DNA from 3 places in the Mycobacterium sp. 3519A genome. Region 3 is predicted to be linked to each of the others. Evidence: predicted binding sites of a transcription regulator. Region 3 holds the regulator's gene; each other region holds the start of a gene.
What was found. Region 3 encodes LexA, which represses DNA repair genes until DNA is damaged. Its sites were predicted from a motif close to CGAACANNTGTTCG; they were not measured.
Positions count from the first base shown of each region.

Region 1: the regulator LexA is predicted to act here: its motif matches at 7,835-7,848, upstream of cofD (2-phospho-L-lactate transferase).
Region 2: the regulator LexA is predicted to act here: its motif matches at 6,495-6,508, upstream of C1A30_RS06890 (HNH endonuclease signature motif containing protein).

Region 1 covers NZ_OESG01000013.1:1,007,280-1,016,812, reverse strand. Annotated here, with positions in the region: gene C1A30_RS12765 (acyl-CoA dehydrogenase family protein) at 1-1,316, shown strand, start outside; gene C1A30_RS12760 (hypothetical protein) at 1,327-1,629, shown strand; gene C1A30_RS12755 (DUF808 domain-containing protein) at 1,655-2,593, shown strand; gene manA (mannose-6-phosphate isomerase, class I) at 2,590-3,816, opposite strand; gene C1A30_RS12745 (TobH protein) at 3,821-4,912, opposite strand; gene C1A30_RS12740 (phosphomannomutase/phosphoglucomutase) at 4,909-6,294, opposite strand; gene C1A30_RS12735 (DUF3499 domain-containing protein) at 6,378-6,797, opposite strand; gene C1A30_RS12730 (metallopeptidase family protein) at 6,927-7,349, shown strand; gene C1A30_RS12725 (WhiB family transcriptional regulator) at 7,359-7,628, opposite strand; gene cofD (2-phospho-L-lactate transferase) at 8,054-9,049, shown strand; gene C1A30_RS12710 (coenzyme F420-0:L-glutamate ligase) at 9,046-9,533, shown strand, end outside.
Region 2 covers NZ_OESG01000012.1:989,377-998,909, reverse strand. Annotated here, with positions in the region: gene C1A30_RS06930 (sensor domain-containing protein) at 1-577, shown strand, start outside; gene C1A30_RS06925 (sensor domain-containing protein) at 709-1,344, shown strand; gene C1A30_RS06920 (DUF202 domain-containing protein) at 1,348-1,650, opposite strand; gene C1A30_RS06915 (YidH family protein) at 1,647-1,997, opposite strand; gene C1A30_RS06910 (MFS transporter) at 1,997-3,241, opposite strand; gene C1A30_RS06905 (rhodanese-like domain-containing protein) at 3,238-4,599, opposite strand; gene mddA (methanethiol S-methyltransferase) at 4,609-5,373, opposite strand; gene C1A30_RS06895 (metalloregulator ArsR/SmtB family transcription factor) at 5,399-6,073, opposite strand; gene C1A30_RS36325 (hypothetical protein) at 6,213-6,347, shown strand; gene C1A30_RS06890 (HNH endonuclease signature motif containing protein) at 6,514-7,911, shown strand; gene C1A30_RS06885 (SfnB family sulfur acquisition oxidoreductase) at 7,908-9,107, opposite strand; gene C1A30_RS06880 (LLM class flavin-dependent oxidoreductase) at 9,104-9,533, opposite strand, start outside.
Region 3 covers NZ_OESG01000013.1:2,076,383-2,085,915, reverse strand. Annotated here, with positions in the region: gene C1A30_RS17980 (serine protease) at 1-453, opposite strand, end outside; gene C1A30_RS17975 (proteasome assembly chaperone family protein) at 663-1,634, shown strand; gene C1A30_RS17970 (alpha/beta fold hydrolase) at 1,667-2,689, shown strand; gene C1A30_RS17965 (PhzF family phenazine biosynthesis protein) at 2,713-3,399, shown strand; gene nrdR (transcriptional regulator NrdR) at 3,403-3,867, opposite strand; gene C1A30_RS17955 (LysM peptidoglycan-binding domain-containing protein) at 4,029-4,490, opposite strand; gene lexA (transcriptional repressor LexA) at 4,712-5,416, shown strand; gene C1A30_RS17945 (LGFP repeat-containing protein) at 5,421-7,307, opposite strand; gene C1A30_RS17940 (acyl-CoA dehydrogenase family protein) at 7,522-8,682, opposite strand; gene C1A30_RS17935 (molybdopterin guanine dinucleotide-containing S/N-oxide reductase) at 8,872-9,533, shown strand, end outside.

The sequences.
Region 1 (9,533 bases), 1.1 Mb from region 3:
CCACCAACGGCGTGATCGCCGACCTGATCGTGGTGATGGCCAAGGTGCCCAAGAGTGAAGGCCACCGCGGCGGCATCACCGCATTCGTCGTCGAGGCCGATACCCCGGGCATCGTGGTGGAGAACCGCAACGCGTTCATGGGACTGCGGGGCATCGAGAACGGGCTGACCCGGTTCACCGATGTACGGGTGCCCGCGGCCAACCGGATCGGCGCCGAAGGCGACGGGCTGCGGATCGCGCTGTCCACGCTGAACGTCGGGCGATTGTCGCTGCCAGCGACGTGCGTCGGGGTGGCGAAGTGGTCGGTCAAGATCGCAAGGGAATGGTCGAACGAGCGCGTGCAGTGGGGCAAGCCGGTCGGTGAACACGACGCTGTCGCAGGCAAATTGGCCTTCATGGCGGCCACTGCCTACGGCCTGGAGGCGATGGTCGAACTGTCTAGTGAACTCGCCGACGCCGGCCACAACGACATCCGTATCGAGGCGGCGCTGGCGAAACTGTACGGCTCCGAGATGGGCTGGCTGATCGCCGACGAACTCGTCCAGATCCGCGGCGGCCGCGGCTTCGAGACCGCCGAATCGCAGGCCGCCCGCGGCGAGCGGGGTGTGCCCGCCGAACAGGTGCTGCGCGATGCGCGCATCAACCGGATCTTCGAAGGTTCGACGGAGATCATGCATCTGCTCATCGCGCGGGAGGCGGTGGACGTACATCTGTCCGTGGCAGGCGACATCATCGACCCGGACGCCGATATGCGACGCAAAGCCCGCGCCGCCGCGAACGCAGGCCGCTTCTACGCCCGCTGGCTGCCCAGCCTTGTCGCCGGAAAAGGGCAACTACCAACATCATTCGGTGAATTCGGGCCGCTTGCGACGCACCTGCGCTACGTCGAGCGCGCCAGCAGGCGGGTGGCTCGCAGCACGTTCTACGGCATGTCGCGCTGGCAGGGCAGGCTGGAGCACAGACAGCGGTTCCTGGCCCGCCTCGTCGACATCGGCGCAGAGTTGTTCGCGATGACGGCCGCGTGCGTGCGTGCGCAACGCGACCGGACCGATCCCTCGGCGGTCGAACTCGCCGACGCGTTCTGCAGGCAGGCCAGGATGCGGGCCGACCGGTTGTTCGACGAACTCTGGCACAACACCGACGACAGCGACCGCACGCTGTCCCGACATCTGCTCGACGGCCGGTTCACCTGGCTGGAGGCAGGCATCCTCGACCCGTCCATCGAGGGGCCGTGGATCGCGCAGGAGGGGGCGGCCGGTTCGACAATGGACGTGCATCGCGTGATCGGTGGTGCGTCGAGTCGGGGTGCGGCCTGATACTGGTGACATGACCTCGCAGATCCGGCCGCTGGAGGACGTGGGCGGCTTCGGCATCGCGTACTGGTTGCCGCCGGGTGGCAGGGACAACGGTGTGTGGGCCGACATCTGGGTGGCCATCGCCGATCTCGACTCGCAGGACGCAGGCACCTTTCTCGATCTGCTGGCCTGCGCCGACGTCGGCGGCTACGTCGCGGTGCCCGGCGGTAGGCGGGCGCGGGCGCGCGGGCCGGTCTGCTCGCGGGTGTGGGTCGACGCGATGCAGTACGGGCTGGCCGAGGACGTGCTGATCCGGTTCATGCGGGCCAGGTAGCCTTCGGTGCCATGAGGACGACGCGATGAGCGCTGGTCTGTTCGGGCTTCTCGACGACGTCGCCGCTCTGGCCCGGTTGACCGCGGCGTCGGTCGACGACATCGGGGCTGCCGCGGGCCGCGCCACGGCAAAGGCAGCAGGTGTCGTCATCGACGACACCGCGGTGACACCGCAGTACGTGCACGGCATCACCGCAGACCGCGAACTGCCGATGATCAAGCGAATCGCGGTCGGGTCGCTACGCAACAAGCTCGTCTTCATCCTGCCCGCCGCCCTGCTGCTCAGCCAGTTCGTGCCGTGGGTGATCACGCCGATCCTGATGCTCGGCGCGACCTATCTGTGCTACGAGGGCGCGGAGAAGGTGTGGGGGTGGATCACCGGCCACGACGCGCACGCCGCGCCAACGGCCACCGAAGGCGGGGATGCCGAGAAGAAGATGACGGCAGGCGCCATCCGGACCGATTTCATCCTGTCCGCCGAGATCATGGTCATCGCGCTGAACGAGGTGTCCGACCAGTCGTTCTGGCCGCGGTTGGTGATCTTGGTGATCGTCGCGATCGTGATCACGCTCGGCGTGTACGGGGTCGTCGGGCTGATCGTGAAGATGGACGACATCGGCTTGAGCCTGGCGCAGCGGACGTCGAACTTCACCAAGAAGGTCGGCAGGGGTCTGGTGTCGGCGATGCCCAAACTGCTGTCGGCGCTGTCGATCATCGGCACGGTGGCGATGCTCTGGGTCGGCGGACACATCCTGTTGCAGGGCACCGATACGCTGGGCTGGCACGCCCCGTACGGGCTGGTGCACCACGCCGAGGAATGGGTGCATCACGCCGTGCTCGGCGCCGGTGCGCTGCTGGCCTGGCTGCTCAACACCGTCGTGTCGGCGATCGTCGGCATGGTGATCGGCTCGATCGTGGTGGCGATCATGCACCTGCTGCCGTTCGGCAAGAAAGCCGAACACTAGATCCCGACGGTCGCCCTGAACAACTTCGTCGGCGTCTGCGCCACCAGGCGGATCGGACCGTCATCGGCGGAAACCCACGCCGCCGCACCGCGCTCCAGTGTCACCGCGGTCGACTTCGCATGTACCACCGTCGAACCCTCTGTGCAGAGCAGGATCTGCGGCCCGTCGTGATGCGTCGGCGCGTCGATCTCGTGGCCGAGGTGCTCGCCCTCGATGCACACCACCGACACCGCGAACTCGGGGGCTGGCGTGTTGTACACGAGTTCTGTTCCGTCCCTTGTGATTCGGGGATGGATGACGTCGTCGACGGCGGGGGTGAAGTCCAGCACCCGCAACAGTTCGGGCACGTCGACGTGTTTGGGCGTCAACCCGCCGCGCAACACGTTGTCCGAGTTGGCCATCACCTCGACGCCGACGCCGTGCAGATACGCGTGCAGATTTCCCGCAGGCAGGTAGATGGCTTCACCGGGTTTCAGGCTGATCCGGTTGAGCAGCAACGAGGCCAGCACACCGGCATCGCCGGGATACCGCTCGCCGAGTTCGAGCACCGTCTTGGCTTCCGCCGCGAACTTCTTCTTGCCCGACCGGAGGTATTCGATCGCACCCTCGATCACCGCGGGCACCAACACGTCGAGGTCGGGCTGCGGCGCGGTGATCCAGGTGGTGAACAGCGCGCGTAGGCCGTCGGCGTCGGACTGACCGGAGAGCAGATTGACGAACGGATCGAGGTCACTGACCGCCAGCGCACGCATCAACTCGACGCTGCTCTCGGCGGAGCGGAATCCGGCCAGCGCTTCGAAATCCCCTAGCGCGACCAGTAATTCGGGCTTGTGGCTGCGGTCACGGTAGTTGCGGGTTGGCGCCGAAATCGGAATGCCCAGCTTCTCCTCGCGCGCGAACCCTTCCACCGCCTGTTCCGCGCTGGGATGCGCCTGCAGCGACAGCGGTTCGTCGGCCGCGAGCACCTTGACCAAGAACGGCAGACAGTCGCCGAAGCGGCCACGCACCGCCGCACCCAGTTGGCCTTCCGGATCGGCGCGCAGCGCGTCGAGCAGCGACACCTCACCGTCGTCGGTCTCCAGCCACGCCGGATCACCCGGATGCGCACCGAACCACAGTTCGGCCTCGGGATGCGCTGTCGGACTTGGCCGCCCGGTGAAATCGGCAATCGCGGTCCGCGAACCCCATGCATAGGTTCGGACCGCTCCGCGTAGCAGATGCACTCGCTTAACCTCGAACCAGTCGCAGGTATGTGGCCGTCATCTCCAACCGTACGGCCAACATCGCCAGTTGTTGTTCCGGTCGCCCAGGGGGTGCGACGGCCGGCGGCGCGTCCACCATCCCCAGCGCTTCGGGCACGTCCTCGGCGTTGATCACCGAGACGTCGTCGAGCCCGCCCACTCGTGCCAGCACAACGGGCCGCTCGCTGTCGGTGGTCAACACGAAGGTGCGGAGCCGCCTCGGCAGCGGACCGTCGATCTGCTCGTCGTGGAAGATCGACTGTGCGCCACCGGGTTCGTTGCCGAGTCCGCCGTGCAGTGCCACCAGCGCGTCGGCCAACCCCACCGCGGCCACCGACTGGTGCGCGATCCTCAGCAGCACGGCCGCGCCGTGGCGGGCCAAGGCCAGGGTGGCCGGGTTGTCCCCGGCCAACACCACGTCGCGGCCCGACATGCGGTCCGCAAGCGTTTTGGCCGGGTTGGTGAACAGTTCGCGCCCCGCGCTGTTGCGGAAGGCCTCGGCGTCCAGTTCGTCGGCCAGCGCCGAAAGGTCTACGTGCAGACCGGGATCCACGGTGTGCAGCACGGCCAGACCCGCCGCGAGATAGCGGGTCAGGCCGAATTCGTCGCGCACCTGCAGTCGGGGGGCCAGTGCGGCCGAGCGGCCCGCGGTCGCATCGCGCAGCGGGCCTTCGTACGGCGCCACCACCGCGATGCGCGCGCCGCGGCGAACCCCCGTCGCGGCGGCCGACACCAGTGCCTGGTCACCCGGATCGTCACCGGCGAGGATCAACACATCGAGTGCGCCGATCCACGGCGGCGCCTCGGACGCCACCACAATGGGCGCACCGACGGAACCTCCGAGCGTCGCGGACAGCATCGCCCCCGCCGTCTCGGCGTTGCCGCGGCCCGCCACCCAGATGATGGTGCGCGGAGGTTGATCGGATGTCAGCGAGTCGAGGTCGCCCTCGTCGAGCGCTGCCGCGGTGGCACGCACCTGCGCGCCTGCCATCGACGCCGCGCGCAGCAAACCGTCGCGATCGGCGGCGAGCAGGCCCTCGACGTCGTCGAGGTCCACGGCGGACTGGGTGCCGTTCACACGGCCGCCTCGTTGCGCGAGGCGATCTGGGCGGCGATGAGCGCGACGATCTCGTCGATCTCCTCCGTGGTGCGCGCTTCCACGTTCAACCGCAGCAACGGTTCGGTGTTGGACATCCGCAGGTTGAACCAGCTGCCGTCGCCCAGGTCGACGGTGACGCCGTCGAGGTGGTCGATCGAGTGGATGCGCGCGCCGAACGTCTTGAGCACCGCGTCGACACAGCGTTCGGCGTCGGTGACGGTGAAGTTGATCTCGCCGGACGCTTCATAGCGCTGGTAGTCGGCCATCAGCTCGGACAGCGGCCGGTCCTGCTCGCCCAGCGCGGCCAGCACGTACAGCGCTGCCAGCATGCCGGAGTCGGCGCCCCAGAAGTCGCGGAAGTAGTAGTGCGCGGAGTGCTCGCCACCGAAAATCGCTCCGGTGTCGGCCATCAGCGCCTTGATGTACGAGTGCCCGACGCGCGAGCGCACAGGGGTACCGCCCCGCTCGGCGACCAGTTCCGGCACCGCACGGGAGGTGATCAGGTTGTGGATCACCGTCGCGCCGATCTCTCTGTTCAATTCCCGGGCGGCGACCAAGGCGGTCACCGCCGACGGTGACACCGGATGCCCCTTTTCGTCGACGACGAAACAGCGGTCGGCGTCGCCGTCGAAAGCCAACCCGATGTCGGCACCGGTTTCCACGACGTGAGCCTGCAGGTCGACGAGGTTCGCCGGGTCCAGCGGGTTGGCCTCGTGATTGGGGAACGTGCCGTCGAGCTCGAAGTACAACGGCAGCAGCGTGATTGACGGGATCGCGCCGAGCACCGCGGGCGTGGTGTGGCCGCCCATGCCGTTACCCGCGTCCACGGCCACCCGCAGCGAGCGCAGCTCGGCGAGACTGACCAGGGTCCGCAGGAATTCGCCGTATTCGGTCAACACGTCGCGCTTGGAGTCCGCGCCGCGCGGGCCGTCGTATGCGGGCACTCCGGCGATGATCTCCTCGCTGATCTGTGTCAGCCCGGTGTCCTTGCCCACCGGCTTGGCGCCGGCACGGCACAGCTTGATGCCGTTGTAGGCGGCGGGATTATGGCTCGCGGTGAACATCGCGCCGGGGCAGTCCAGCAGCCCGGACGCGAAGTACAACTGATCGGTGGACGCCAGCCCGATTTGTACGACGTCCAACCCCTGCGCCATCACGCCGTCGGCGAACGCGGCCGCGAGCGCAGGCGAGCTGGCCCGCATGTCGTGGCCGATCACCACCTGCGAGGCACCGTCGCGGACCAGTCGGGCGAACGCGCCGCCGACGTCGGCGACGAAAGCCTCGTCGATTTCCTCCCCAACCAAGCCGCGGACGTCATACGCCTTGATGACGCGGTGAACTGCCGCGGCGGGCCGAGACATAAAGCTCCTTGCGAAGGGGACCGTTGGCGCCAGCCTAACCGTCGGGCTGCACGCAGATGGCGGCTAGTCGGGCTACGCCCGGGCTAGTCCGTCGGGTCCGGCAGAACCCGCAGGTGGCCTCGGCGCCTGCCGTTGGACTCCGGCCGTCGAGCGACGGGTGCCATGAGCGCGCCACCGTGTACGCCGGTGGCGGGATCGGAGAAGCCCGCCGCCACCCCGTTGATCGGCGGTGGACCGTCGCGGCGCTCGCGAACGGCGTCGGCGAGCGCCACCAGATCGTCCTCGTCGGGATGCGTGGGCAGCGGCCCCGCGTGCCGCACCAGCTCCCAGCCGCGCGGCGCGGTGATCCGGCCGGCGTGTGCGACACACAGATCCCAGGAATGCGGCTCGGACACGGTGGCCAACGGCCCGACGACGGCTGTCGAGTCCGAGTACACGAACGTCAGCGTCGCGACCGCATAGTGGGGACACCCGGGCCGACAGCAGCGACGGGGAACATTCACAGCGAGAGGTTATCGTGCGGAAACGTCGTAAGCCGCCGGACACGCGCAGCTATCGGAGCCCCGATCTCCAACCGTTACTCTTCGGATGTGGCCGAGCGCAGATTACGCGGATCACGCCGCAGCCGGGAGATGCGCGGTCCGCTGCTCCCACCGACCGTTCCGGGTTGGCGCAGTCGCGCCGAACGGTTCGACATGGCGGTGCTGGAGGCTTATGAACCGATCGAGCGGCGATGGCAGGATCGAGTGTCCGGACTCGACGTCGCGGTCGACGAGATCCCCCGGATCTCGCCGAAGGATCCTGATTCCGTGCAGTGGCCGCCGGAAGTGGTGGCAGACGGGCCGATCGCACTTGCACGTTTGATACCGGCCGGGGTCGATGTCCGCGGCAACGCGACACGCGCGCGAATTGTGTTGTTCCGCAAGCCGATTGAGCGTCGGGCGAAGGACACCGTCGACCTCGCCGACCTGCTGCATGAAGTTCTGGTGGCTCAGGTGGCCACGTATCTCGGTGTCGAACCTTCTGTCATCGACCCGACGATCGACGACGAATGAGCTAACGAATCAGACGATCCCGCGCTTGAGGCGGCGACGCTCCCGCTCGGAAAGCCCGCCCCAGATCCCAAAGCGCTCGTCGTGGGCCAGTGCGTATTCCAGGCAGCGATCGCGGACCTCGCAACCCAGGCAGATTCGCTTGGCTTCGCGGGTCGAGCCGCCCTTTTCGGGGAAAAACGCCTCCGGGTCGGTTTGAGCGCACAATGCGCGCTCTTGCCATTGATCATCTTCGGTAGTTGCCGGAGCAACGTCATATCTCTCGGGTTGGTCGGGCACCAAACTCAATTGAGGACGTCCCGGCAACCCAATCGGTGTAGGTCCGGTAATGGTGTGACGGATGTCGCCTACTGAGCCGAGAATCCGGTTGTCGAAACGATCATCTTGCCCGGATTGGGCCTGCTCAAACGCCATGCTCCGCCTCCTCACCTGTGTCTCGTAGATCCCTGCTTTGAGCCGCACTATTTCCATGTGTGGCCATCTCAATTCGAACAAGTGATCGAATCTCGGTCTGCGCCACCGAAACCGGCCGTCCAACCAGGAAATGACACTGCTGTGATTACACACGTGTTAGCTGCCGGGGTCAAGCGCTGGAACAGGAATTCATACCATTTCGTGACACGAATTCGGCGCGTCGTCACGTCGGCGTGTCCGTCACACCACCGCGCCGCACGGACGTCATGGGGCACCGCCTAGTCTCGATCAATGTGAAGGTCACGGTTCTGGTCGGCGGCGTCGGCGGTGCGCGCTTCCTGCTGGGCGTGCAGCACCTGTTGGGGCTCGGCCGCTTCAGCGGGTCGTCCGCCGGGTCCCAATCAGATAACGAACTGACTGCGATCGTCAATGTGGGCGACGACTCGTGGATGTTCGGGGTGCGGATCTGCCCCGATCTCGACACGTGCATGTACACCCTTGGCGGCGGCATCGACACCGAACGCGGTTGGGGTCGTCGCGACGAAACCTGGCACGCCAAAGAGGAACTCGCGGCCTATGGCGTACAACCGGATTGGTTCGGCCTCGGCGACCGCGATCTCGCCACTCATCTGGTCCGCAGCCAGATGCTGCGCGCGGGTTATCCGCTGTCGCAAGTGACCGAGGCGCTGTGCGACCGATGGCAACCCGGCGCGCGACTGCTTCCGGCCAGCGACGACCGCAGCGAAACCCACGTCGTCATCACGGATCCGGCGGACGGCGAGAAACGCGCCATCCACTTCGAGGAATGGTGGGTTCGCTACCGCGCGCAGGTGCCGACGCACAGTTTCGCGTTCGTCGGCGCCGACAAAGCCACCGCGGGTCCCGGTGTGGCCGAGGCCATCGAGAACGCCGACGTGGTGCTGCTTGCGCCGTCCAACCCGGTGGTGAGCATCGGCGCCATACTCGCCGTGCCTGGCATCCGTGGCGCGCTGCGCTCGACGACGGCCAGGGTGATCGGCTACTCCCCCATCATCGACGGAAAGCCGCTGCGCGGCATGGCCGATGAATGCCTTTCGGTGATCGGCGTGGCCAGCACATCCGAAGCGGTCGGCGGCTATTACGGGGCCCGTTCCGGTGTCGGCATCCTCGACGGCTGGCTGGTGCACGAGGGCGACCATGCCGAGATCCCCGGTGTCGAGGTGCGATCGGTGCCGCTGCTGATGACCGACCCGCAGACCACCGCCGAGATGGTGCGCGCCGGACTCGATCTCGCGGGGGTGAAGCCATGACGGAGCACGGTTCGGCGGCGTCCGTCGAAATCCTTCCGGTGCGCGGACTTCCAGAGTTCCGGCCTGGTGACGACCTCGCCGCGGCGCTCGCAGACGCCGCATCGTGGTTGCGCGACGACGACGTCGTGGTGATCACCAGCAAGGTGGTCTCCAAGTGCGAGGGCCGCATCGTCGACGCACCGACCGACCCGGAGCAGCGGGACGCGCTGCGGCGCAAGCTGATCGACGCGGAGGCCGTGCGGGTGCTCGCACGCAAGGGGCGCACGCTGATCACCGAGAACGCGCTCGGCCTGGTGCAGGCCGCCGCGGGCGTCGACGGCTCCAACGTCGACTCGGGCGAGTTGGCGCTGCTGCCCACCGATCCCGACGGCAGTGCGGCGGCGCTGCGCGACGGGCTGCGCGAACGACTCGGCGTCACCGTCGGCGTCGTGATCACCGACACCATGGGCCGGGCGTGGCGCAACGGCCAGACCGACTTCGCGAT
Region 2 (9,533 bases), on a different contig from region 3:
GTTGCCCTCCGTGGACGAGCTGGCCACCATCCTCGGCAGCCCCGGCTTCATGGGTAAGGCGGTCAACGGTGGGCCCGACATGTTGCTGCAGAGCGTCGGCGAATCCGAGGCGATGCCCGTCGACTGCATCAGCGCCGGCTACCGGTTGGAAAAGGTGGCGTACGAGGCGAGCCCGGTGCAGTCCGTGGCGAGCCAGTCGTGGATCGGCGGCGACCAGAACGGCCCGACGTACTCGGGCTTCTTCGGTGCGGTGAAGTTCGACTCCGCCGCCGACGCCCAAGCCTTCCTTGCCGCGACGGCCGACAAATGGCACCGCTGCAACGGGCAGACGTTGGTGCTGCATCAGCCCGAACACGGCGCCGACGGAGTCAGCAGGATCACCGATGTCTCGGTGGTCGACAGGATCGTGTCGGCGGTCGTGTTGCACAACGACGGCTCGACGGTTCAGCGGGCGCTCGGCGTCGCATCGGATTGTGTTGTGGACGTAGCGGTTACGAACCCGCCCAACGTCACCGGCGGCGACGCGGCAGGAGCCGTCGGCGTCGCGAACCTGATGCTGCAGAAGATCGGCGTCTAGCAAAAATTGGCGGCCAGCCGACGCGTCGGCTGGCGGTCGGTCACAATAGCGCGGTGATCTTCCTCGGCTCGGGTGGCAGGGCATGCGCGGTCGCGACCGTTATCGCGGCGTCGGCACTGCTCTCCGGGTGCATGAACACGGTGTCAGGAACGGCGGTGCGCGCACAGCACGCCGCACCCGTGGACGTGCAGCCGCTGACCGAGGCGAAACTCGACGACGTGCTGCTGTCGATCGGCGAACTCAACGGCATCATGGGTTCGACGCAGATGAGGGTCACCAGCGAGTTGCAGGACATGACCGACCATTCCGCCGAGGTGTCCGACCCCGATTGCCTCGGCGCGATCTACGGCGCCGAGGAACCGGTGTACGCCGGCAGCGGCTGGACCGCCATGCGCGATCAGGTGGCCCGCGAACCCGGCGAGGACAACGAACACTGGGTGGAGCAGACGGCGGTGCTCTACCCAACGGCGGAGAAGGCGCAGAACTTCTTCGACGAGTCGAAGTCGACGTGGCAGGACTGCGCGGGCTACTCGGTCTCGGTGGACGACTTCTCGGCCGCGTACCTGTGGCAAATCGACGAGGTGACGTCCGAGGACAGTTTGATCACCCAGATGACCGCGCAGGAAGAGGCCAACGGGTGGGCCTGCCAGCATGCATTGTCGGTGGTGTCGAACGTCACCGTCGAAGCGTGGGCGTGCGGCTACAGCGTCAAGGACGAGGCGGCGACGATCGCCAACGACATGGTTGCCAACGCGGCGAAGAAGTAACGCTCAAACCGCAAGTGCCACACCGCTGATCAGGATCAGCGCAATGACGGCCGCGCCAGTCAGGTAGACCTCCCGCCGCGGTGAAACCTTGTCCGGCAGAGGACGCCGGGCCAGAAGTTTCTGACGTCGAACGCCGATCAGGTAAGTGGCCAGCGCCAGCAGGGCGGCGGCAGCGGCCGCCGCGATGTGCATCCCGCTGCGGGTGTCCTTGAGCGACAGCAGAAAACCATTCGCCAAGACAGCCAACGACGTCCGCGTCCATGCCAGGCTCGTTCGTTCGGGTTGGGTGTTGGCGTTGATGGTCAACTGGCTGCCTTGATGACGACAAGGACAACGGTGAGCAGTCCAAGCAGGACCAGCCCGATTCCGAGATAGATGGGAGTCGGGTGCCGTGGCAGTGGTTGGTCGCGGCGCATGGCGTGGTCGACTTGTCGCCAGCGCACGATGCCCATGCCCGCGGTGAGTATTGCCAGCAACGCCAAGATGATTCCGAGCACGTGACGGGCACCGGCGATCGACAACTCGGGAACCAACTGCACGATCGCCACAGCGGCGGCCAGCAGACCCAGCGCGGTGCGCTGCCACGCCAGGAAGGTGCGTTCGTTGGCCAGCGTGAAGCGATAGTCAGGTTCGACCTCGTCGTTGTCGCCCACTACATGTTCTCCTTGTGTGTTTCATACAACCGCACGGCGACCACCACACCGGAAACCACGGTAATGGTGCATGCAACCCAGATTGCTGAACGCAACCCCCAGAGGTCGGCGGCGACGCCACCCACGACGGCGCCTGCAGCGTAACCGCTGTCGCGCCATAGCCGGTATACGCCAACGGCGCGGGCGCGCCACAGCGGGTGCGCCACATCTCCGATCACCGCGAGCAGAGTCGGGTAGACCATCGCGGTGCCTGACCCGAGCAGAGCGGTGGCCGCGAGCCACCAACCGAAGGTGTCGACGGTGGCGATCAAGGCGAGCGCCGCGGCTTGGATGAACATACCGACGGTGATCAGACGTTTGCGGCCCCAGCGGTCCGACAACGCGCCGGTGAGGACCTGACCCACTCCCCACACCGCCGGATACATCGCAACGAGGGCGCCGATTCGTTCCACGGGCATTCCCGTACGCGCGAACAGGATCGGGAACAAGCCCCAAGACAGCCCGAAGTTGAGGTTGTTGACCAGGCCGGCCTGGCTCGCCGTCGACAGCGCCCGGTCGCTGAAGGTGGTGCGCGCGAACACTTCGCGGTTCGCCGCCTGCGCATGCTCTTCGCCGCCGCGGTACGCGGCTTCCAGGTGGGCATGCCCGTGGGTCTCGCGGACGAACACAGCGCTCAGCCCGAGCCCGATCACCGCGTACGACAGGCCGAGTAGAAACGGCGCCGGACGTAGCCCATAGCGGGCGGCGAGGTAACCCGCGAGCGCGGCCGTCACCGCCATCGCGCAGTACCCGGCAGCTTCGTTCAGCCCCATGGCCAATCCGCGCTTACGCGGTCCAACCAGGTCTATTTTCATCACGACGGTGGTCGACCAGGTGAGTCCCTGATTGACACCTAGCAACACATTGGCGGCGACTACCCAGCCCCACGACGGTGACCAGATCAACAGCAGCGGAACAGGAATCGCGAGCAGCCAGCCGATGGCAAGTACCGGCTTGCGGCCGAAGCGGTCAGACCAGGTGCCTGCGAAGTAGTTCGTCGCCGCCTTGGTGACGCCGAACGCGAGCACATAAGTCAGCAAGAAGGTGTAGCCGGTCAGATGGAAATGCTGCTCGGCCAGGAGCGGCAGGACGGTCTGTTCCTGACCGACCATGCCGCCGACCAGCGCGTTGACAGAGACCAGAAGGGAGAACTGAAACAAGTTGGCGCGCAAACCAAGCCGCGGCTGGTTTGGTGCACCGCTCATGCTCCGATCTCGAGTTTTTCCCCGGTGGCGCGAACCCAGTCGTGCGGGCCGCCGTCGAGCACCGTGAGGCCGTGGTGTCCCGCGGCCTCCAGCACACTGGCCGCGCCCATGGCGCGTTCGCCGTGTCCGCACATCACGACCGTCGGGCGCTGGGGAACATCTGCGACGCGGTCAGGGACGTCGCCGAGCTCGATGTGGATGGCGCCCGGCAGATGCCCGTCGAGATACTCAGACCGCTGACGGACATCGAGGATCTGACGCCCGTCGACGGCGGCCGCCGATGTCAGGGGAATATGCGCCGCTTCGTGCCCCGCAGTCAACCACGCGTCCATTCCGCCGTCGAGTTCGCCCACGACGTTGTCGTAACCGATTTTGGCTGCCTGCCAAGCGATCTCGGTAGGATCCTGGTCGCTGTTGCGCACGATGATCACTGGACGATCAGCGGGGACCAGCCAGCCGAGCCAACTCGCGAACACTGGCCGCAGTGGTATCGAAATCGCTCCGCGAATGTGCTCTCGGCCGAAGTGGCTGACCGGCCTGACGTCCACGACGACCGCGGCGTCGTCCATGCGCGTCTGCACCTCGCCAATGCTCATCGACCGCAGCGCCGCATCACCTGCGAGCAACGGCGGTCCGATCCGGTTGATCTCGGGCAGGCGCCGGAAATAGGACGGATAACTGCCGAGCGAACCGAGAAGCCGGGTGACGAACGAGTCTTCATCCGGCAATTGCAACAGCGGATTGGTGGCCAGTTCGGTGGCGATCGTGCTCGTCCGCTCCGAACCTGGCGGTGCCGAGCAGAACGACCCCGCGCCGTGGGTGGGCCATACCGAAACGTCACCAGGCAGGGCGGCCAGCCTGCGCAAGGATGCGTATTGCGCGCGGGCCAGTTCGTCTGTTCTATCGTCGGACACCAGGTCGGTGCGTGCGGCGGACCCGACGATCAGCGAGCCTCCGGTGAAGACCCCGACTTCGCGGTCGCCGTCGAGCAACAGGAAGGCCAGGTGCTCGTGTGTGTGGCCCGGCGTGAGCAGCGCGCGAAGCCGCAGACCGCCGAGGTCCACTTCGTCACCGTCGTGCAGACCGGTGTGGGCGAACTCGCGGTGCCCGGCTGCCGACGCCAGAACGGTGACTCGTCCCATCATCGCGAGTTGGCGTGCGCCGGAAAGGAAATCGGCGTGGAGGTGGGTGTCGGCGGCGAACGCGACGATCAACCCCTGCCTGCCCGCGGCCTCATGCACGGCGCGCAGGTCACGACTCACGTCGACGACGAGGGCGCGGCCATCACCCAGGTCGACTAGATAGGCCGTGTTGCCCAGCCCCTGGTCGATCAGCGGAACCAGTTCGACACCGGACAATTCGCGCTCCTACGCCGGCCGCACCGTGGTGTCCGGAACGGAGCTGTGATGGCGCAAGCCCGGGATGATCATCGGCACGCGGGTCCGGTAATCGCGATAGCGGTCGCCGAGTGCCGCGACGAGATCGTGTTCCTCCAGCTGCATCGCGATCAGGATGTAACCGGTTGTGGCAACTGAGAAGAGCAAGTGACCCGCTGTCATCGTTGGGGTCGCCCAGAACGCGATGATGAACCCGAGCATCAGCGGATGACGCACGACCCGGTACAGCAGCGATTCGCGGAACGCGAGATTGGTGTAGGGGATGCCGCGCCACGCCAGATACACCTGACGCAGTCCGAACAGGTCGAAGTGGTTGATCAGGAATGTCGAAAGAAGCACGGTGACCCAGCCGAGTGCGAACACAGTCCACAGTGCGAAGCGACCAGGCGCCCAGGTGACATTCCAGATGACGGCGGGCATCGTCCGCCACTGCCAGAACAGAAGAAACAGAGCCAGGCTCGACAACAGCACGTAGGTGCTGCGCTCAATTGTGCTGGGCACCAAACGAGTCCACCATCGCTTGAACGCCGGACGCGCCATCACGCTGTGCTGAACGGCGAACAGGCCGAGCAGCAGCACGTTGACGACAAGCGCTTCTCTGAGCGACGCCTCGATACCGTGGTCGACGGTGCGCGGTACCCCGAATCCGCCGACGAAGGCGATCGCATAAAGGAAGGCCGCCAGGAAGATGACGTAGCACGCGGCGCCGTAGCCGATGGCGAGTAAGCGCGTCATTGTGACCTCCTGATGTCATGCTCCGTTACCTGCCCGTGCGCACCGGCCGCCCCGAGAGCCACCATTCCGGATAACCTTCGGTGAGGCGTTGGGCCTTGAACCCGTTTGCGCGTAACAGCTCTACGGCTTCGTCCGCGTAAACGCAGTAGGGCCCGCGGCAGTACGCCACGTATTCCTTTTCATGGGGGAGTTCGGCCAATCGTTGGGCTAGGTCCGTCACGGGAATGGACAACGCACCGGCGATATGGCCGGCCGCGTACTCCTGCTCGGGTCGCACGTCGAGGACCACCACCTCGCCGTCAGTCATTCGTTGAATCAGTTCATCGGGCGTCACGGGTTCAAAACCGACGCGGTCACCAAAAAAGTCGTGCACGACGCGGTCGACCTCGGCGAGATGTTGTTTGGCCGTGTGACGAACGAGGAGCACCAGGCCGGCGGCCTCGGGCCCGCTCAGCCGGTAGTGCACGAACAGCCCGTCGCGTCTGGCGAGTACCAGCTGCGCGTGCCGCAACTGCTGCAGGTGTCGTGATGTGTTGGCCACCGGGAGTCCGGTTTCGGAGGCAATGGACTCGACGGTGCGTTCACCTTGCGCGAGAAGTTCGAGGATCTCCAGGCGTTGCGGGCTGGAGATCGCTTTGCCGATCCTGGCGAACTGCTCGTAGAGCCGGTTCTTGAAGTCACGCTTGGCGTCCGCGGCCATAGTCACGTATTCACGATAATTGTTGAATAGCCAGATAGAAAGCTATTTTGCGCACGAAAACACCTGCAATAGACGCTGGGTTGCAACCACGCTGATCTGAAGTAGGGCAACCATCAGGTCACCGATCTAGCCTGCGGTTGTGCTCGACGATCTGCCTCCCAATGCACCCGAGGGTGGCGCGGTGACGCTACCGCGCGCCGCCGGAATTTGGTCGTGGGCGTTTGTTGCGTTCGGCGTCGCGATTGTCGTACTCGGCGGCTTCGTGTTGTCGTAGGGCCGTCCGACTGGCCATTGAATGCGTTCTGCGCGGCCACAGCGCTGACTCGGCGTCGATTACTCCATGTCGTTGCGCCCCGAGCACGACGGCTAGCGACAAGTCTTAGGGTTTTCTTTGGTTTGTTTCTAGCGTTTCCTTAAGTGTCGAACATATGTTCGATGGTATGGGTGGGGTTGCGGTCGAGGAGGCGGTGGCGGCGGTGCGCGCCGCGCATACCGCGCTGAGCGGGCTGACCGCCGAGGCGTTGACCCGTCCGCAGTTGTTGGCGGTGCTTGATGAGGTGGAGGTGTTGTCGTGTCAGCTGCCCGCGCACCGCAATGGGTTGTTGGCCGGGTTGCAGGCCCAGGCCACACCGAAGGAGTTGGGTGCCAAGTCGTGGCGGGCGGTGTTGGCGACCCGCTGGCGTTTGTCGGGTAAGGAGGCGGGTCGGCGGTTGGCCGAGGCCGAGGTGTTGGCGCCGCGGCGGGCGGTGTCGGGGGAGCTGTTGGAGCCGGTGTTGGCCTACACCGCCGCCGCCCAGGCCCATGGGGCGATCACCGCTGAGCATGTCAAGGTGCTGCGCAAGGCGATGGCCGCGATCCCGGCCGGGGTGGATGTGGCCACCCGCCATCAGGTCGAGGCCGATCTGGTGCGCGCCGCGCTGGGCGTGGGGCCCAAGGAGTTGAAGGAAGCCGCCTTCCGGCTGGTGTTTCTGCTCGATCAGGACGGCGCCGAACCCGACGACGCCGCGCGTGAACGCCGGCGCGAGGCCACGATGGGCCCGCAACAGTCCGACGGCACCTCCCGTCTGACCGTCACGTTGACCCCGGAGGGGCGGGCGATCTGGGAAGCGATCTGGGCCAAGTTGGCCGCTCCGGGGATGTGTAATCCCGATGATGAGCAGCCCTGTGTGTCGGGCACCCCGACTCAGGAGCAGATCGACGAGGATCAGCGCAGCCTGGGTCAGCGTCAGCATGATGCGCTGGTCGTGGCGGGGCGCAGTGTGTTGGAAAGCGGGGCGCTGGGTCAGCACAATGGGGTGGCGACCTCGATCATCATCCGCACCACGCTGCAAGATTTGGAACACCGCGCCGGGGTCGGGGTCACCGGTGGCGGCACGGTGGTGCCGCTGCCCACACTGATCCGGATGGCCGCGCGTGCGCACCTGTGGTTGGCGGTATTCGATGGGGCGACCGGCTCGGCGATGGATTTGTTCCGCACCCGTCGCACCGCGTCGGTGGCGCAGCGGATGATGCTGATCGCCCGCGATGGGGGGTGCACCAAACCGGGGTGCACGGTGCCCGCCTACGGCTGCCAGGTCCATCACGCGGCCGCTGATTGGGCCGATGACGGCAACACCAACGTCGACGAGCTCGGGTTGGCGTGCGGGCCGGATAACCGGATGGTCGGCCCCAACAGCTGGAGAACCCGCCTCAACGACCGCCACGAAGTCGAATGGATTCCCCCACCCCACCTGGACACCGGCCAAACCCGCATCAACACCTACCACACCCCCGAAAAACTCCTCCGCCCACCAAACAACGACCACCACCCCGGCGGACCCGAACCCAACACCGCCTAGATCTGGCCGTGCCGCGGCGGGTGGATACCCGACAGTGTGTAGCGGCCGATGTGCTGCACCTTCCATCGGGTTGGATCGTGCAGGGTGTGAGTTCGGGCGTCACGCCAGTAGCGGGACAGGTTCGCCTGCCCGGAAACGCTTCGGGTGCCGCCCAATTCGAACAAGGTGTTCGACGCGTCCAGTGATGCCCGCACCGCAGCCACTTTCGCCACCGCGACGGCGATCGACGCGTCGGCGGTCGACTCGTCGGTGAGGTTCTCGGCTGCCAGGTCCACGCGCCGCGCCGCCTCGGCCAGTAGCGCCTGCGCACCGCGAACCGTGATAGCCAACTCGCCCGCGACGTTGACCAGGGTGACGTCTTCGGCCGACGTCGGCACACCCGCTTCGAAGTGCGGCCGCGCCTTCTCGGTCTGACGTACCCCCGCAGCCAGCGCGCCCGTCGCGATGCCGACATCGATTGCGGTGTGCAACAACTGTGCCCGCGCACCGTACACCGTGGGCCGGGTAAACATGGGGGAGAACTCCACCACATGTTCGACCGGCACCGCGACGTCGTCGAGCGTCACCGTGCCCGACGCGGTGGTGCGTTGTCCCATACCGTCCCAGTCGTCGACGACCTCGAGTCCGTCGGTGTCCCGCGCGACGAAGGCGACGGCCTTCGGTGTCGACGCGGTAGGCGGCGTCGAACCGTTCGTCAGGGACGCTCGCACCAGCACCCAGTCGGCGAATAGCGCTCCAGTGCAATAGAACTTGCGTCCCGACAACACGTAGTGGCCGGCGGGTTGCCGCACCAGCGTGGTGGTGTCGACGTCGACGGTGTGGGGTCCGCGTTCGGATTGAGCGTTGGCGAACAGGGCGCCGGAGCGGACCAGGTCGTAGAAAAATGACCTCTGGTGATCGCTGCCCTGCAGCCGCAGCGCCTCGAGGAAGACGAAGTGCGAGTGCGGAATCTGGGCCAGCGACGGGTCGGCGTGCGCGATCAACCTGATCACCTCGGCGAGCACCGTCACAGGCGCGGCGATGCCGCCGTATCGCGCTGGTACCGTAATCGCAAGCAGTCCAGAGTCTTTCAGTGCCTGCACCTGATCGTGCGGGAGCCGACGGTCGGCATCCCGCGCCGAGGCCTCGGCGTCGAACTCCGCGGCCAGTTTCGCCGCGACCTCGAGCGCGTCGTCCGGCGACGCGATGCGCGTCATCGGGATGAACCGAGGAACGGAATCGACGCCGGCGCCGTCGTGCTCGCCTCGCCTTTGAACAGACCCCGTTCACGCAGGATCGGCACCACGCCTTCGCCGAACCAGTACAGCTCTTCCAGATGCGGATAGCCGGAGAAGATGAACTCGTCGATCCCGACGTCCGCGTATTCGGCGATCCGGTCGGCCACCTCGGTGTGGCTGCCCACCAGCGCGGTCCCCGCCCCGCCCCGCACCAGGCCGACGCCCGCCCACAGGTTGGGCGCGACCTCCAGGCTGCGGGCGTCATGCCAACTGCCCTCGCGCCGGTGTTGCTCGTGCAGCGCCAGCATCCGCTTCTGCCCTTCGGATTGGCTGCGGTGCAAGCCTTTCTGCGCGTTCGCGACCGTGTCCTCGTCGAGCGCATCGATCAGCTTGTCCGCCTGCTGC
Region 3 (9,533 bases):
CTGCGCCTCCACCGACCCGCCCGCATCGCGGCTCACCCGCGCGATCGCGAAATCGGCCATCGTGTCCTGGTTCTGCACCCAACGGGGATCGAGGTAGACCGCGTCGACATGCCAGATGTCCTCGGGGGCAGCGGAATCCTTCAGACCGGCGACGAACGTGGTGTCGGTGCCTGCGGCCAGGCAGTGCGCGGCGGTGATGATCAGATCCCCGGCCGCCGAGTCGAGCACGCCGCCGGTGCAGGTGTGCAACGTGCTGGCCCCCAGGAACACCGCGCCGACCCTCGGATCCGGGGGCACCGGTTGCGCCGTCGGCGGCGCCTGCACGGCCACGCCCGCGGATTCGGTAGCGGCCGGGACCGACGGAACCACCGCCTGCTGCTTGGCACACGCCGCACCCAGCGATACCAGCAGAACCGTCACCAGCGAGGCCCGGCCTGCCGCGGAGAAGCGCATGAGCAACGATCTTGCCCGACCGCGGCCGCGCGCATCCTGGTGATCTACGGCACGCTGGGGCGGCAAATGTTTCGCACAAGTCGATTGATGCGTGTCCGGCGCGGGCATCCCTGCCGGAATGCCAGATCGGTGCGGTTGTGTTCGAACATTTGCGAGGGCCGCAATCGCATTCGCGGCGAAATGCGCGACACTTGAGGGCAGGAGGAGCAATGGCTGAGAACGCCGATCGACCAGAACAGCACTACCAGCCCGAACAGACCGGGATGTACGAGCTGGAATTCCCGGCACCGCAGTTGTCGTTGCCGGACGGCAGCGGGCCGGTGATGATCCACGCGCTCGAGGGCTTTTCCGATGCCGGACATGCGATCCGGCTGGCGGCGCAATACCTGAAGAACAACCTCGACACCGAGTTGGTCGCCTCGTTCGCCATCGACGAACTGCTCGACTACCGGTCGCGCCGGCCGCTGATGACGTTCAAGACCGACCACTTCACCGCATACGAGGAGCCCGAACTCAACCTGTACGCGCTGCACGACAGCGTCGGAACACCGTTCCTGCTGCTCGCGGGGATGGAACCGGACCTGCGCTGGGAGCGGTTCATCACCGCTGTGCGGCTACTGGCCGAGCGGCTCGGGGTGCGGCGGGTGATCGGCCTGGGCACCATCCCGATGGCCGTGCCACACACCCGCCCGATCACGATGACGGCGCACTCCAACGACAAGGAGCTGATCTCCGAGCACACGCCGTGGGTCGGCGAGGTGCAGGTGCCGGGCAGCGTGTCCAACCTGTTGGAGTTCCGGATGGCCCAGCACGGACACGAGGTCGTCGGGTTCACCGTGCACGTGCCTCACTATCTGGCGCAGACGGACTATCCGACCGCCGCCGAGGCGCTGCTTGCCGAAGTCGCCAGGAGCGCCTCCCTGCAACTCCCGCTGGCGGGGCTGGCGCAGGCCGCCGCCGAGGTCCACGACAAGATCAACGAGCAGGTCGAGGCCAGCAGCGAAGTCGCGCAAGTGGTGGAGGCGCTGGAACGCCAATACGACGCCTTCGTCGCCGCCCAGGAGAACCGGTCGCTGCTGGCGCGCGACGAGGATCTGCCAAGCGGCGACGAACTCGGCGCCGAGTTCGAGCGGTTCCTTGCCCAACAGGCGGACAAACGCCAAGACGACGACTCCGCATAGCGAGCTTCAGGATCGTTAGCTAAGTTGTCGCAATGACCGCGCGTAAGGCGAACCTACGCTCGGTGCGGGAACTGACGCCGTCATTGCAGTTCCGCACCATCCACGGATACCGGCGCGCGTTCCGGGTGGCCGGTTCCGGGCCGGCGCTGTTGTTGATTCACGGCATCGGCGACAACTCCACCACGTGGAGCACGGTGCAGACCAAGTTGGCACAGCGGTTCACCGTCATCGCGCCCGACCTGTTGGGGCACGGCCAGTCCGACAAACCGCGCGCCGACTACTCGGTGGCCGCCTACGCCAACGGCATGCGCGACCTGCTGTCGGTGCTCGACGTCGACAACGTCACGGTGGTCGGCCATTCGCTGGGCGGCGGCGTAGCAATGCAATTCGCTTACCAGTTCCCGCAATTGGTCGATCGGCTGATTCTTGTCGGCGCGGGCGGGGTGACCAAGGACGTCAACATCGCGTTGCGGCTCGCGTCGCTGCCGATGGCCAGCGAGGCGCTGGCGCTGCTGCGCCTGCCGTTGGTGTTGCCCGCGTTGCAGGCGACGGGCCGCATCGCCGGTGGTGTGCTGGGCTCCACCGGCCTCGGCCGGGATCTGCCGGACGTACTGCGGATTCTGGCCGATCTGCCGGAACCGACCGCCTCGTCGGCGTTTGCACGCACACTGCGCGCCGTGGTCGACTGGCGCGGTCAGGTGGTCACCATGCTGGACCGATGTTATTTGACCCAATCCGTTCCCGTGCAATTGATTTGGGGCAGCCATGACTCGGTGATCCCGGTGAGCCACGCCCACATGGCGCACGCCGCGATGCCCGGTTCTCAGCTGGAGATCTTCGAGGGTTCCGGCCATTTCCCGTTCCATGACGATCCCGACCGCTTCGTGGAAGTCGTCGAGAAGTTCATCGATTCCACCGATCCGGCGGTGTACGACCAGGACTACCTGCGCGGCCTACTGCGCGCCGGCATCAGCGAAGACACCCTCTCCGGACCCGTCGACACCCGGGTCGCCGTCCTCGACGCGATGGGCGCCGACGAGCGCAGCGCCACGTGATCGCCGCCACGTAGCATCGGCCTATGGCCATCGACGTGACAGTGCTGCGCGTTTTCACCGACCAGGACGGCAACTACGGCAACCCGCTTGGCGTCGTGGACGCCAGCCAGGCTGCGCCTGCCGAGCGGCAGCGGATAGCCACCCAATTGGGTTACAGCGAAACGATATTCATCGATGTGCCGAGCGAAGGCGGCACCTCGGCGCAGGCCCGCATCTACACACCGGCCACGGAGTTGCCGTTCGCAGGGCATCCGACCGTGGGCGCGTCGTGGTGGCTGCGCGATCGCGGCACGCCGGTGCACACGCTGCGGGTGCCCGCCGGAATCGTGCAGGTGACCTACGAGGGCGACGTGACCGCCGTCAGCGCCCGCTCGGAATGGGCGCCGGAGTTCGCGATCTACGACCTGGCGTCGACCGAGGAACTGTTCGCCGCCGACCCGGACGACTACCCCGACGACATCCAGAACTATCTGTGGACGTGGCTCGACCGCGACCGCGGCGCGATCCGGTCGCGGATGTTCGCCGCGAATCTGGGCGTGCCCGAGGACGAAGCCACCGGGGCCGCGGCGGTGCGCATCACCGACTACCTCAGCCGCGACCTGTACATCCTGCAGGGCAAGGGCTCGGTCATCGAGACCCGATGGAGCCCTGAGGGTTGGGTGCGCATCGCGGGCCGCGTCGTCAACGACGGCGTCAAGCAGATCGACTGACGGTCAACTCTTGGCGGGGATGGTGCGCGCCGCCCGCAGCGCCTCGATCTCCCGCTCGAAGTCTTCTGCCGATTCGAAAGATCGGTACACCGACGCGAACCGCAGATAGGCGACCTCGTCGAGTTCGCGCAGCGGGCCGAGAATGGCCAGCCCCACCTCGTGGCTCTGCACCTCGGGGGAACCGGTGGCGCGGACCGCGTCCTCCACCTTCTGCGCGAGCAGGTTCAGCGCATCGTCGTCGACCTGCCGACCCTGGCATGCCCGCCGCACACCGCGGACGACCTTCTCGCGGCTGAACGGTTCGGTGACGCCGCTGCGCTTGACGACCGCCAGCACCGCGGTCTCGACGGTGGTGAATCGCCTACCGCACTCCGGGCACGACCTGCGCCGCCGGATGGCCTGGCCTTCATCGGTTTCGCGGGAATCCACCACCCGGGAATCGGGATGACGGCAGAACGGACAGTGCATCACCGCTCCTTCGCCGCGACGACAAACAGCTACCTCGAACCTCTTCGAGCGTACCTGCGTGCCGCCACCGGGACCCAGCACCGCTGTGTTTCGGCCCGCCACCGCCGACGGGTCTACCGAAGGCGTTGAGCGGCAGAACCTTTCACCGGTAGCACCCGCGGTCACGCGACCGGGGCGATGAGGGTCTGGCCGGCGTCGAGCGCCGCCGAGTCCAACTGGTTGAGCTCACGGATGCGATCCACCACGTCGGCGACCGGCGCGTCGGGGGCGACCCGGTGCGCGACCTGGGCAAGCGTCTCCCCCGTCTGCACCTGAATCACCGCGAGCCGGGCCGGCACCGGCGCATCGGCACCCGAGACGCCGCCGAATTGGGCGACCAGACCCAGCCAAACGGTGATGCCCGCCGCGACGAGCGCGAGAAACACCGTGGTCGCTGGGGTGATGGGGCGCCTGCGATGCGACGCCCGCGACATCAGCACACCGGTGCCGCGGTAGCGCATCGGCGCGGTGGCCGGCCGGTTCGACCGCGGCCGCCGCCGGGCATCGGCCACTCGGTAGCCGGGCCGGGCCACCGGCCTGCACACCGAATCCGTCTGAATTTCTCGGGTGTCGAGGATGGTCATCTGCCTGCCTTCCGCTCCGCTTCGTTCGCTCCTGTGTTCGAACATACTCGCTCATGTGTTCGATTGATAGAACGTGTGATCGAACTGTTGCCAAACGATAGGACAGGGGTCCGACAAATCCGGGCGACCGACTGCGGTTCCTACCAGGCACCTGCGGAGAACCGCGACACGCGTCGAACACATGTTTGATTCTTGGCCCGGCACGGACTACATTCGGCGCCATGGGTGACGAAACGGGCACTTCGGACGGCACGGAAAGCACAGGCGGGCGACGGGGGCTCGACACGGGCCTGACCGAACGTCAACGCACCATTCTCGAGGTCATTCGCGCATCGGTGACCAGTCGCGGCTACCCGCCGAGCATCAGGGAGATCGGCGATGCCGTCGGCCTGACGTCCACGTCCTCGGTGGCGCACCAACTGCGCACCCTGGAACGCAAGGGCTACCTGCGACGCGATCCGAATCGGCCACGGGCCGTCGACGTGCGGGGTGCCGACGACGGCGTCACCTCGATCGTCGCCACCGACGTCGCCGGATCGGACGCGCTACCGGAGCCGACCTTCGTGCCGGTGCTCGGCCGCATCGCCGCGGGCGGGCCGATCCTGGCCGAAGAGGCCGTCGAGGACGTCTTCCCGCTGCCGAAGGAACTGGTCGGCGAGGGGTCGCTGTTCCTGCTCAAGGTGGTCGGTGACTCGATGGTCGATGCGGCCATCTGCGACGGCGACTGGGTGGTCGTGCGTCAGCAGAACGTGGCCGACAACGGCGACATCGTCGCGGCGATGATCGATGGCGAGGCCACGGTCAAGACGTTCAAGCGCACCCGCGGTCAGGTGTGGCTGATGCCGCACAACCCCGCGTTCGACCCGATCCCCGGCAACGATGCGGCCGTGCTCGGCAAGGTCGTCACGGTAATCCGCAAGATCTAGCGGGCTAGTTGGCGCGGACGAACCCGTTGGTGCGGGCGAGTTCTTCGCTGACGAACCAGATTTCGGCGCGGGCCTCGTCGTAGAGCGTGCTGCCCGGCACCCAGTACAACCCGGTTCGGGTGTCGGCTTTGATCGGGTAGCCGTCGGGGGCCTCACCGGGATCGTCGAGCGGCAGATGCAATGCGGTGCCGTTGGGCGACGGCTCGTCGACCTCGATGCGGGCGTGCCGTCCGGTGTCGGTCAGCGGATCGCGTTGGGCCGACGTGGGCACCTGCGTCGGCGTGGTGTCGACCTCGTCGGTATCGTCTTGATCCTCTTGCGCCGCAAGGGCTTCCACGGCGTCCGGTGTCGTCGCCGGTTCCCTGGTGGTATCGGCTTCGTCGTCGGACTCTGGCTCGGGGGCGTGCGGGGGTTCCCACGGGCTGCCCGGCGTCGGCTGGCCCTCCTGGGCGTAGCGCGCGCTGAACAGCTCGGCGGACTGGTCGTCGTGCGGCGCGCCGAACTCGTCGTCCTCGGCGTCGAAGACGTCGTCGTCGCGCCCGCCGCGTCGGTTCCGCATGGCCGCGAAAGCCACCAGCCCGATCAACACCAGCACCGGGATGATGGCCAGCAGCCACCACCAACTCCACGTGAACCAGTTCCTGCCCTTGGTCTCCGAGGCCTGGGGGTTCGCGGGTGGCGCCTGCGGCGCGTCCAGGCCGGGCACTTGCAGCCCAGTGAGTTGCGAGGCCAGATTGGCGGGCTCAGTGCTGAACGATCTCTTGGCGCGATCCCACGACACCACGCCGCCGCTGAACCGCTGGGTGGTCACGTTGCCACTGCCGGTCTGGTCGGCCACGGGGGCACCCAACGGGCCCGTGGCGCCGCCCAGTTTCTGCCATGCGGCGTTCATCGGCCCGCGGACGATGACGGCGCCGTAGTCGGGGGTCCAGAAGATGACCGGCTCGTCCTTGGCGGAGAACGTGCTGATCCGGCTGTTGGGCAGGCCGCCGTCGTCCTCACTGGAGGTGGGCAGGCCGAGATCGCCCTGGGGTCCACCGACGCTTTCGTATTTCGCCAGCACCTGACCGGTGACGACGTTCGCACCCGTCGCCGGACTGTAGAAGATCTTGCCGCCCGCGAAGTTCTGGCCGAGCCCGTCAGCGCCGATCTTGTACGGCTCGCCCTGGGCGGCGCCCAGCGGGCCCAGCGGCCCCCCGGCGGCGCGCCGCGCCGCGTTGATCGCCGACGTCGGGTCGTCGGGGATTTGCAGATCGGCGAGTTGGCCGGCCAGCTCGGGCGGCACCGTGGTGAAGGTCTTCGCCTTCCTGTCGTAGGTCACCTCGCCACCGGTGAACTTCTGCGTCACCAGATTGCCGCGGTACGTCTCGTCGTCGCTGGGCACCCCGAGCTGGCCTGCCGAGCCGCCGAGCTTGTCCCATGCGGCGTTGATCGGTCCGCGGACGACCCGCGCGCCGGTGTCGGGCGTCCAGAAGATGACCGGATTGTCCGGCGCGCTGAACGTGGTGTTGCGGCTGCCCTCGGCCTTCCCGGCGCCCTCGTCGATGGTCGGGAACCCGAGATCGCTGTCGGCGGGCCCACCCAGCGACATGTACTTGTCCAGGATCGCGCCCGTCATCACGTGGGCGCCGGTGGCGGGGGTGAAGAAGATCTTGCCGCCGGGGAAGTTCTGACCGAAGCCGTCACCGGCCGGATAAACGCCGCCGTCCTTCGGGCCGAGCGGGCCGGTGTCCCCGCCCGCGGCCTGCCAGGCGGCGGTGATCGCGGCGTCGGCATCGTCTTGAGGAGTCGCCCATGCGCTGGGTGCCGCCGAGACGAGCGCGGCGGCGGCGAGCAACCCGACCGCCAGCCGGCCCAACCCTGTGCGGCGAGCGCTCCGCAGGCCCTTCATCAACCCTCCCGCCATCGGCGCGATGTCCTTCGTTGGTCATCGCGTCCGTCAACTCTGCGTCAGCAGACGTCGATTACCAAGGAACATCGCCGACGTTGGAGGAGAAAATACCTGGCGCGCGGTAGATACCCGCGATTTAGCCCCGCTTAAACGCCCATGCTGGGCTCATGGCATGGGCCGCTAAACGCCCATGCTGGGTTCATGGCATGGGCCGCTAAACGCCCATGCTGCGGCCGATGATCTCTTTCATGATCTCCGTCGTGCCCCCGTAGATTGTTTGCACGCGTGAGTCGAGATATGCCTTGGCGACGGGATATTCACGCATGTAGCCGTAGCCACCGTGCAATTGCAGGCAGCGGTCGATGAGATGAACCTGCTTTTCGGTGGAATACCACTTCGCCATCGCCGCCTGCTCCGCGGTTAGTTTTTCCTCGAGGTGCAGTTTGATGAATTCGTCGACCATGATTCGCACGACGGTGGCCTCGGTCGCGAGTTCGGCGAGAAGGAAACGGCTATTCTGCTGGCTGCCGATCGGGCGGCCAAAAGCCTTGCGTTCCTTGGTGTATTGCAGCGTGCCCTCGAGCACCGCTTCCATGGCCGTGGCGGCCATCACCGCGATGCCGATCCGTTCCTGCGGCAGGTTCTGCATCAGGTAGATGAAGCCCTGCCCCTCCTCGCCGAGCAGATTCTCGGCAGGCACCTTGACGTCGGTGAACGACAGTTCCGCGGTGTCCTGGGCGTCGAGACCGATCTTGTCGAGTTTGCGACCGCGCTCGAATCCCTCCATGCCGCGCTCGACGACGAGCAGCGAGAACCCCATCGCGCCCTTGTCAGGGTCGGTGCAGGCGACCACGATCACCAGATCGGCGTTGATGCCGTTGGTGATGAACGTCTTTGCGCCGTTGAGGATGTAGTGATCGCCGTCCTTGACCGCGCGGGTCTTGATGCCCTGCAGGTCGCTTCCGGTGCCGGGTTCGGTCATCGCGATCGCGGTGATGATCTCGCCGGTGCAGAACTTCGGCAGCCAGCGCGCCTTCTGTTCGTCGTTGGCCAGGCGCAGCAGATACGGCGCGACGACGTCGTTGTGCAGGCCGAAGCCGATGCCGCTGTACCGGCCAGCGGTGGTCTCCTCGGTGACGATCACGTTGTAGCGGAAGTCGGGGTTGCCGCCGCCGCCGTACTCCTCGGGCACGGCCATGCCGAGGAAGCCCTGCTTACCCGCCTCGAGCCAGACCCCGCGGTCGACGATCTTGTCGCGCTCCCACTCCTCGTGGTACGGCGCGACGTGCCGGTCGAGGAAGGCGCGGTAGGACTCGCGGAACAGATCGTGTTCCGGTTCGAACAGGGTGCGGTCGTACTTCACGACGCTGCCCATGGCGGACCTCCATGAGTTGGTACGGGCTGTTACCGGTACCGTACCCCACCCAACCGGATGGTTGGGCGAGGCCTGGGCCGGCTGGGCTTCGCCGACATCGACGTTTTGCAGACGTCGACTCGCACTTTCCCTGCGAAACGTCCGTTTCGGCGATTCGGGCGCACAGGCCAGCGCCCTAGAATTCGCGGCATGATCTATGCCCGGACGAGCCTTGCTCACTGGGGCGGCTTCTCCGCGGCGATCGGGGCAGGCGACATCGCGACCGTCACCCCACTCGACGGCGACACCGATCCGTCCCCGCTGCTCGGCAACCTGCCCGGCGCCATCCGGCATCGCGCCAGAATCGCCACGCCTGCGGTCCGGCGCGGCTGGTTGCGCGACGGCCCCGGTCCGACGACACGCCGCGGTGCCGACGAGTTCGTCGCCGTCTCATGGGACGAACTCACCGATCTGCTCGCCGGTGAGTTGCGGCGGGGCGTCGACACACACGGCAACGAGGCGATTTACGGCGGCTCCTACGGCTGGGGCAGCGCGGGCCGCTTCCACCACGCGCAGAGCCAAGTGCACAGATTTCTCAAACTTCTTGGCGGATACACGTTTTCGCGACACTCCTACAGCCTCGGCGCCACCGGTGTCATCATGCCACGGGTGGTCGGCACCCACGACGATCTGTTCAAGCGCTCCACCGCGTGGGACGTCATCGTCGAAAACACCGATCTGCTGGTCTGTTTCGGCGGCCTGGCGCTGAAGAACACCGGCACCAATCACGGCGGCACCACCGGTCACCCGGCCCGCGCCGCGCTAAAACGGTTCCGTGACCGCGGCGGACGCATCGTGTCGTTCTCGCCGCT